One region of the Pantoea sp. SGAir0184 genome, then DNA from elsewhere that is predicted to be linked to it. Evidence: predicted binding sites of a transcription regulator. Region 1 holds the regulator's gene; the other holds the start of a gene.

Region 1 (4,437 bases):
TTGTTGAAGGCTGGGACGATCCGCGCATGCTGACCGTATCCGGTCTGCGCCGTCGTGGCTATAGCGCGGCGTCAATCCGCGAATTCTGCCGCCGTATTGGTGTGACCAAGCAGGACAACATTGTTGAGATGGCGTCGCTGGAGTCGTGCATTCGTGACGACCTCAACGAGAACGCGCCGCGCGCTATGGCGGTGCTGGATCCGCTGAAAGTGGTGATCGAGAACCTGCCGGCCGGGCATGAAGAAATCATCAGCATGCCGAACCATCCGAACAAGCCGGAGATGGGCACGCGTGAGGTGCCGTTCAGCCGTGAGGTGTGGATCGATCGCGCCGACTTCCGTGAAGAGGCCAACAAGCAGTACAAACGTCTGGTGCTGGGTAAAGAAGTTCGTCTGCGCAACGCTTATGTCATTCGTGCCGAGCGCGTGGCGAAAGATGAAGCCGGCAACATCACCTGCATCTACGCTACCTGCGATGTCGACACCCTGAGCAAAGATCCGGCCGATGGCCGCAAGGTGAAAGGCGTTATCCATTGGGTATCGGCGATTCACGCGCTGCCTGCCGAATTCCGTCTGTACGATCGTCTGTTCAGCGTGCCAAACCCGGGCGCGGCCGAGGATTTCCTCACCACCATTAACCCGAACTCGCTGGAGATCAAACAGGGCTTCGTTGAGCCGGGTCTGCGTGCCGCCAGCGCGCTGGCACCGTATCAGTTTGAGCGCGAAGGTTACTTCTGCGCAGACAGCGTGTACTCGCAGCCGTCGAAACTGGTGTTCAACCGCACCGTGGGTCTGCGTGATACCTGGGCAAAAATCGGCGAATAATTTTACTGCTTGATAGCACGATATGATCAGCAAAGGGCGAGCAATCGCCCTTTTTTATTGCCCGTTATCTGCAAACGGGAATCGATTATGCTGAACCAGACAAAAAACAGTAATTACGCGCGATTACGACTAATCTGACTTTAATAAAATTAACTAATTTACCCGTGTGAAATCGTTATTTTCAGGTAGGCTATGCGCTCTTAAATGTTGCTGTGCGGGTTAGCGAAGGAAGAAAAATGACAAGTCTCGCTCTGGAAGCCAAACATAGCGTGGTGGTTTTACATCAGCTTATCGAACGTATTTTTAATCAGGCCGAAGGCAGCGATGACAGTATGGATCTGCTGCTGTCGCACTTTCATCCCGACTTCAAAATGGTGACGCCGCAAGGCAAACAGCTCGATCTCAATGACACTGAAACCCTGTTTCGCAAACTGCACGGGCAGCGGGAAGGGATGCGAATCGCCACCAGTGAGCATGCCATCATTTCCCAGCAGCAGCAGGAAGTGACCATTCAGTATCACGAACTGCAAATGCTTAACGGCAACAACCAGACCCGCATTTCGCTGGCGGTGCTGGACTGCAGCACGCCGGTTCCGCGCTGGCGCTATTTGCAGGAAACGCTGGTCGCCTGAACGCAGCCATAAAAAAACCGGTGCCTGGCACCGGTTTTTTTATACTGCATAGCATATTCAATTACTGATCGTGGAGCGTCTCGTCTTCGCGGCAGTCTCCCAGCGCACAGTGGCCGTACAGATACAGGCTGTGGTTGCTGAGTTTGATACCGTGGCGTGTCGCAATCTCACGCTGACGCGTTTCGATAGATTCATCGCTAAACTCGATCACTTTGCCGCAGTCGAGGCAAATCAGGTGATCATGATGATGCTGCTGGGTCAGTTCGAACACGGATTTCCCGCCTTCGAAGTTATGACGCGTCACGATGCCGGCGTCGTCAAACTGGTTCAGAACACGGTATACCGTCGCCAGACCAATCTCTTCGCCCATGTCGATCAGGCGTTTGTACAAATCTTCCGCACTGACATGATGGGACTCGGGTCCGGGTCCCTGAAGCACTTCCAGAATCTTCAGTCTGGGCAGCGTGACTTTCAGGCCAGCCTTTTTCAATGCGGAGTTGTTGTCAGTCATGCGGATATTGTCCTGTTACTTTGCTAGTCACTTACGGCGCAAAGGCCTTGAATGTGTGGTCAACGCGCATTCTCATTTGCGTCTCATTATAGAGCTCAGCCTGCGAAATGAAAACCGGCTGCGGCGGACAATTCCCCGGATGCTGTAAGGAGAAATGTCGTGAACCTCAGCGGGATCGTGCAGATCGATGTTCCTTTTCGCGCAGTCTCAGTCTGATGCCCGAGGAATAAGCAGATGACCGTTGCGGGTATTCTACAGAATTGAGGGAAAAAGTTAAAAAACCGTAGCTATTATTTTTATAGGTAATTCCATTGCCCGATGTGAGCCAGCGCCCACATCGGACAGGAAAGCATCAGGCTTCGATGATCGCCTGCAGCTGCAGCTCGTCAAAGATCTGCTTAACCCATTTGTCGACGCGCTCGTTAGTCAGTTCAGGCTGACGATCTTCATCGATGGCGAGGCCAAGGAAGTGTTTGTCGTCTGCCAGACCTTTAGAGGCTTCGAAGTGGTAACCTTCGGTTGGCCAGTGGCCCACAATCACTGCGCCGTTTGGCTCAATGATGTCGCGAATGGTGCCCATCGCGTCACAGAAGTACTCGGCATAATCTTCCTGATCGCCGCAGCCAAACAGCGCTACCAGCTTACCGTTGAAATCAATCTCTTCCAGCGTCGGGAAGAAGTCATCCCAGTCGCACTGGGCTTCACCGTAGTACCAGGTCGGAATACCCAGCAGCAGAATATCGAATGCTTCGAGATCTTCTTTGGTGCTCTTAGCAATGTCATGCACTTCGGCGACATCTTTACCCAGTTGTTTCTGGATCATTTTTGCAATGTTTTCAGTGTTGCCGGTATCGCTGCCGAAGAAAATGCCTACGATTGCCATGGAGTGAGTAACCTCTTAAATCCTGATTGTGAAAGTAAGTCAGAAGACGACACAGTTATGCGAATGATAGCAGACCGGCGAAAAGCGCGGAATGTGTAAAGCGCTGAGTTTGTGTTCCAGCGTGCGGTCTGCGCACGTTACGCCAGTTTGAGCTGCGCCAGCAGCATTTGTTCAATCAGTTCACTGCGGCTGATGTTCTGCTGCTCGGCCAGCGTATTAAGCGCGTCGACCGCTTCGCTGGACATTTTCAGCTCAACGCGGCGCAGGCCGCGCACCCGGTCGCGCTTCAGCTGGTTGCGCTTATTAATGCGCAGCTGCTCATCGCGCGACAGCGGACTGGTTTTAGGGCGACCGGGACGCCGCTCGTCTGCGAAGAGATCGAGCGTGGTACGATCTGTCTGTTCTTTTGCCATGGTTTGTGAAACTGCGTGGGCGCGAACGGCGGAAAGGCGCTGCGCGATTTAAACATTTATCGGCCCGACCGCGGCGAAAAAAGCATCCGCGGCAAATTTTTAGCGCGACATCATACTCCAGCGCCCGGCGCGACGCCAACCCTAAACCGCCCGTAGCAAGCTTTTGCTTTTACAGGTTAAAAAAGCGGCGCACCGCGCGCAGTACGGCATCGGGTTTTTCGGCATGCACCCAGTGGCCAGCACCGCTGATAATGTGCGCCTGCGCCTGCGGGAACTGGCGCAGCAGCGCATCACGGTGCTGATTGTCCAGATAGGGTGAATCACCGCCGCGAATAAACAGCGCCGGATGAGGCCACGCGGGCACCTCCTGCCAGCCGGAGAGCACCGGATAATTGTCCCATAACACCGGCACGTTGAAGCGCCATTCGCCTTCGTGGAAGGATTTCAGAATGAACTGAATCACGCCTTCTTCGCGCACGTGTTCACGCATCACGTCGGCCGCAGCGCTGCGGCGCGTGACGCCAGCTGCGCTGACCGCGCGGATTGCCGCGAAGATCTCATCGTGGCGTCGCGTCTGGTAATCCACCGGCGCGATATCAATCAGCACCATTTTGCCAATCCGTTCGGGCGCAACGGCGCCCAGCGCCATGGCAATTTTGCCGCCCATTGAGTGGCCGATAACATCGACCCGTTCGATGTGGTGCGCATCCAGCGTGTCAACCATATCCTGCGCCAGCGCAGCGTAGTGCATCTCTTCGCTGCGCGGAGACAGGCCGTGGTTACGGACATCCACCTGCAGCGTGGGCCGTGCATCGCGCACGCCGCGCGCCAGTACGCCGAGGTTATCCAGGCTACCAAACAGGCCATGAATTAACAGAATGGGCTGGGCATCAGGGGCAGATTGTTCAGTTTGCAGACGGGCGTTCAAAATCATGGCTAAAGTTCTTTCGGTTGAGACCTGGGCTTAGGGTATCATGGATTCACCTGTCCCGGCGCCAGGCGGTCAGGCATTAGGGCATATTCCGACTTTTGCCCGTAAACGATGCCAGCGCTACCGGCTGTCGCGGATTTAACTTTATAATCCTTATGTTAGAGCCCGCTCACATTTTGCACGACCGGATTTTGTTAAGGCCTTTGCAAAGTAGCGTGGTTCTGCCATTTGCCAGAATCGCAC
Region 2 (4,437 bases), 680 kb from region 1:
AGCAAGCTGTTGGCGTAAACGTTTTTTATCCACTTTGCCCACCGGGGTCAGCGGCAGGGCGTCGACGCAGGTAATGCGGTCGGGAAGTTTGAATTCGGCAATGCCCAGCTCGCGCAGATGGCGGCGCAGCGCGACCGGTTTCACCGGCTGGCGCGCCACAATGAAGGCACAGCTCTTTTCACCCATCAGCTCGTCATGCATGGACACCAGCGCGGCGTGGATCACATCCGGATGGCGCAGCAGCAAGTTTTCGATCTCTTCTGCGGCGATCTTCTCGCCACCGCGGTTGATCTGATCCTTTTCGCGTCCCTGTACGGTGATGTAACCCTGAGCGTTGATCTCAATCAGATCGCCTGAGCAGTAAAAACCGTTGGCGTCGAAGCTGGCGGCATTGTGCTCCGGGCTGTTGTAGTAGCCCCGGAAGGTGTAAGGGCCGCGCGTCATCAGGCGACCCACCTGGCCCGGCGGCAGCGGATTGCCGTTCTCGTCGGCCACCCACACTTCGTCATCGTCCGAAATCGGCCGCCCCTGGGTAGTCAGAATGGTTTGCTCGTCATCGCCGAAGCGCGTGTAGTTAACCAGCCCTTCCGCCATGCCAAACACCTGCTGCAGCTGGCAGCCGATTTCACGCTGAATGCGTGCGGCCAGCGTTTCGCCCAGTTTGGCTCCGCCCACCTGAATGCGCTGCAGCGAGGCCAGCGCTGTATTGCTGCCCCACTCCTGAATTGCCTGCAACCACAGGCTGACCGCCGGCGGCACCAGGCCGGTATCGGTCACCTGGTGCTGCTCAATCAGCGGGAAGCAGAGCGTGGCGCTGGGATCCGCGGCGAGAATCACCTGGCCGCCGGCATAGAACACCCCGAGCGAACCGGGGGAACTCATGGCAAAGTTATGCGGCGCGGGCAGGGCGATCAGATAGCGCGTGTCGGCGTTGATGTGGCAAATCTCGTCACTGGCGCGAATGCTGTAGTAGTAGTCGTTGTGGGTGCGCGGAATCAGCTTCGGCGTGCCGGTGCTGCCGCCGGAGAGCTGGAAAAACGCCACTTCATCGGCGGCCGTCGGTGTCGCGACAAAATCGCCAGCCGCTTCATCCTGCAGCGACGCCAGCGTATTTTCCGCCTGCGCGTCGTTACGCAGGATCACCTGCTGCAGCGTGGGCTGCGCCTCGCACAGCGTGGCGATGAAGTCGTCGCTGGCAAACAGCGCGTGCTGGCGATCGGCGATCAGCAGTTTCGGTGCAATCTGCTGCGCATAGGCCAGCAGTTCAGTGCGCTGATGGCTGAACAGCGCGTACACCGGGACCACGCCCAGCTTAAACAGGGCAAACAGCGTAACGTAAAAGTCCGCCACGTTGCCGAGCTGCACCAGCGCCGTGTCACCGCGCTGTAAACCGCGCCGCTGCAGCGCCGCCGCCAGATTATCACTGCGCTGCGCCAGCTGGCGGTAGCTGAGCTGCACAGGGCCGTCGATCACGGCGATAGCGTCGTTTTCGCGATGGCGGTCGATGATGTCGGTCAGCGGCACGTCGATCCAGTAGCCTTTTTCGCGGTAGCGCGCGGCCAGATGTGCCGGCCAGCGGCTGAAGGGAATGCTCATGCTTGTTCCTTTATTGCAGTCCAAAAGCGCGCAACATGGTGTCCAGCTTCACACCCGTTTCGCGCCATTCTGATTCCGGTTGCGAGTCGGCGACGATGCCAGCGCCGGCAAACAGCCGCACGCGCGTGCCGTTTACCGTTCCGCAGCGAATGGTCACTACCCATTCGCCGTTGCCTTCGCTGTCGCACCAGCCGACGATGCCGCCAAACAGCTGGCGATCAAAGGGTTCGAGCTGCTGAATCAGCTGCTGCGCGCGGGCGTGCGGGAAGCCGCTCAGGGCAGGGGTTGGGTGCAGCAGCGCAGCCAGCGACAGCGCGTTTTCGCGCTCATCCTGCACTTCGCCATCGATTTGCGTCGCCAGATGCCACAGCGTGGCGGTGGTGATCAGCGACGGCACGGTAGGCACTGACAGCAGGCGGCTACGCGGCTGCAGCGTGCTGCGCATCGCGTCGGTCACCAGCTGATGTTCGTGGCGATCTTTGGCTGACGCCATCAGGGTGTTACCTGCCGCGCGATCGGCGCTGACGTCGTCATGATGGCGGCGCGCCGAGCCGGCCAGCGGGCAGGAGGAGAAATCGCGCCCCTGTTTGCGCAGCATCAGTTCCGGGCTGGCGCCTACCAGCGCGCCTCCTTCCGCCAGCGGCAGATGGAAATGGTAGCTATTGGGATTTTGCGCGATCACGCGCTGCATCAGCGCGGCGGTATCCACCGGCTGCTCCGTGACGATATCCATCAGGCGCGACAGCACCACTTTGTCCGGATCGCCGCGCTGGATGGTGGCAACGGCGTCGGCCACCATGCCGGTAAATACCGCGTGGTCTGGCACTGCCGTCCGCCGCCGCACTGCCGGCAGATCGCTCTGCTGCACCGGCAGCGCCTGTTGCAGGTCGGCGCGATTAAAGCTCTGCCAGGATTCGGGTATGAACAGCGACGCTGGCTGGCTGACGTCAAACGGAATCGCGCCCACCAGCAGCGGATTGGCGATCCCCTGCTTTTTCGCCGCGGCAAAGTGCTGGCGCAGCTGCTGTTGAAAGTCGCCCTGCAGCAGCGCGGCATCGCCCACCGGCGTGTTGATCGTGGTATAGCACCCCTGGGTGGCCAGGCTGCGCCATGGCGAGGTGAAAAGGAAACCGCGGCACAGCGCGGAAAAATCCTTCAGCCAGGCATTTTCAAACGTGGAGCTTTCCACCATAATTTTCACCTATAAATGATAAGATTATTAAGAATGATTATCATTTTTATTATGGCTCTGTAACCTACGTCGAAAGGGGCAAAGAGTCAATCCATTCGCGGGATTTACCGTGCTGTCAGACGTAAGCGGCGGCTGACGCCGGGCCAGGCATTAAGCTAAAAGGTGGATCAAAACTTATGAATAAATGCGGTTTATGGGGCATGGCTGTCCTGTTGTTCATTTTCCAGTCGCTGTCAGGGACAGCGCGGGCCGACCAGGGCTGGCCGCGCAGCGTACAGGGCGCGACCGGAACGGTAACGCTTCACCAGGCACCGCAGCGCATTGTCTCCACCAGCGTCACGCTGACCGGCTCGCTGCTGGCGATTGACGCGCCGGTCATCGCCTCAGGCGCGACCGCACCGAAAAGCCGCCTGGCCGACGATCAGGGCTTCTTCCGTCAGTGGGGCGAGGTGGCAAAGCAGCGCCACGTTAAGCGGCTGTATATTGGTGAACCGAGCGCCGAGGCGATTGCGGCGCAAGCCCCGGATCTGATCATCGTCAGCGCCACCGGTAATGACTCCGCCCTGAAGCTGGTCAGTCAGCTGTCCGCCATTGCACCCACGCTGGTGGTCAACTACGACGATAAGAGCTGGCAGGATGTGGTTACGCTGCTGGGGCAGGCCACCGGCCATGAAGCACAGGCGGCGCAGCGCGTAAAAGAGTTCGACGATCGCGAAGCGGCGCTGAAGCAGGCTATTACGCTGCCACCGCAGCCGGTCTCCGCGATGGTATGGAACGGTGATGGCCGGGCAGTGAATCTGTGGACCGCCGCATCGGCGCAGGGCAAACTGCTGCAGCAGCTCGGTTTTACTCTGGCGCAGCCGCCGGCTGACACGCAACAGGGGCACAGCATGGGCCAGCGCAAAGACATTATTCAGCTCTCGGGCGAGAATCTCGCCGCCAGCCTGACCGGTCACAGCTTCCTGCTGTTTGCTGGCGATGACAAAACCGCGCAGTCAGTGCTGAGCAACCCGTTCCTGGCACAAAACGCGGCGGTGCGCGATAAGCAGGTCTATGCGCTGGGCATCGACACCTTCCGGCTGGATTACTACAGCGCCAGCAATCTGCTGACGCGTCTGCATCAGCTGTTCGTCAAATCATGATGTTTGCTGCGCCAGCACGGGCGCGGGCGCCTGATAGCGCCGTAATCCTTTCATCATCAGCCACATCATGACGCCAAGCAGTGTCGCGGCACAGCCAAACGCCGCGGCAGCCTGCGCCGGTAACAGCCACGAACCGAGGGCACCAATCAGCGCGGCGCCGAGGGCATCGCCGCACACGTTCTGCGCCGTCCACAGGCTGTTGATGCGGCCCAGCAGATGATCCGGCGTCAGCAGCTGAATCATCGCGTACTGCACCAGGCTGTTGATGGCACTGAAATAGCCGAAGCCCGCCAGACACAGCAGCGCCAGCCACAGCGTCGGCATCAGGCTGAACAGGCCCAGGGCGACGAAACCGGCCACGGCACTGCCCAGCACCAGCCGCCCAGGGCGCGCCGCCTGTTTCAGCCTGCCGCTGGTAAATGCACCCACGGCGGCACCGAGCGGCACGGCGGCGTACAGCATACCTAGCTGGTCGGCGCTGACTGACCAGTGCGGTGCCAGCGCCGG

The links. The regulator Fur, encoded in region 1, represses iron uptake genes when iron is present. The targets are predictions, from matches to a motif close to ATAATAATGAGAACNACTATCAA.
Region 2: the regulator Fur is predicted to act here: its motif matches at 2,816-2,838, upstream of C1N60_RS17450 (isochorismate synthase).

What each region holds. Positions count from the first base shown of each region.
Region 1 covers NZ_CP028050.1:2,993,965-2,998,401, reverse strand. Annotated here, with positions in the region: gene glnS (glutamine--tRNA ligase) at 1-824, shown strand, start outside; gene C1N60_RS14210 (hypothetical protein) at 1,061-1,456, shown strand; gene fur (ferric iron uptake transcriptional regulator) at 1,518-1,967, opposite strand; gene fldA (flavodoxin FldA) at 2,320-2,850, opposite strand; gene ybfE (LexA regulated protein) at 2,988-3,263, opposite strand; gene ybfF (esterase) at 3,433-4,197, opposite strand.
Region 2 covers NZ_CP028050.1:3,673,721-3,678,157, reverse strand. Annotated here, with positions in the region: gene C1N60_RS17455 ((2,3-dihydroxybenzoyl)adenylate synthase) at 1-1,596, opposite strand, end outside; gene C1N60_RS17450 (isochorismate synthase) at 1,607-2,785, opposite strand; gene fepB (Fe2+-enterobactin ABC transporter substrate-binding protein) at 2,965-3,930, shown strand; gene entS (enterobactin transporter EntS) at 3,925-4,437, opposite strand, start outside.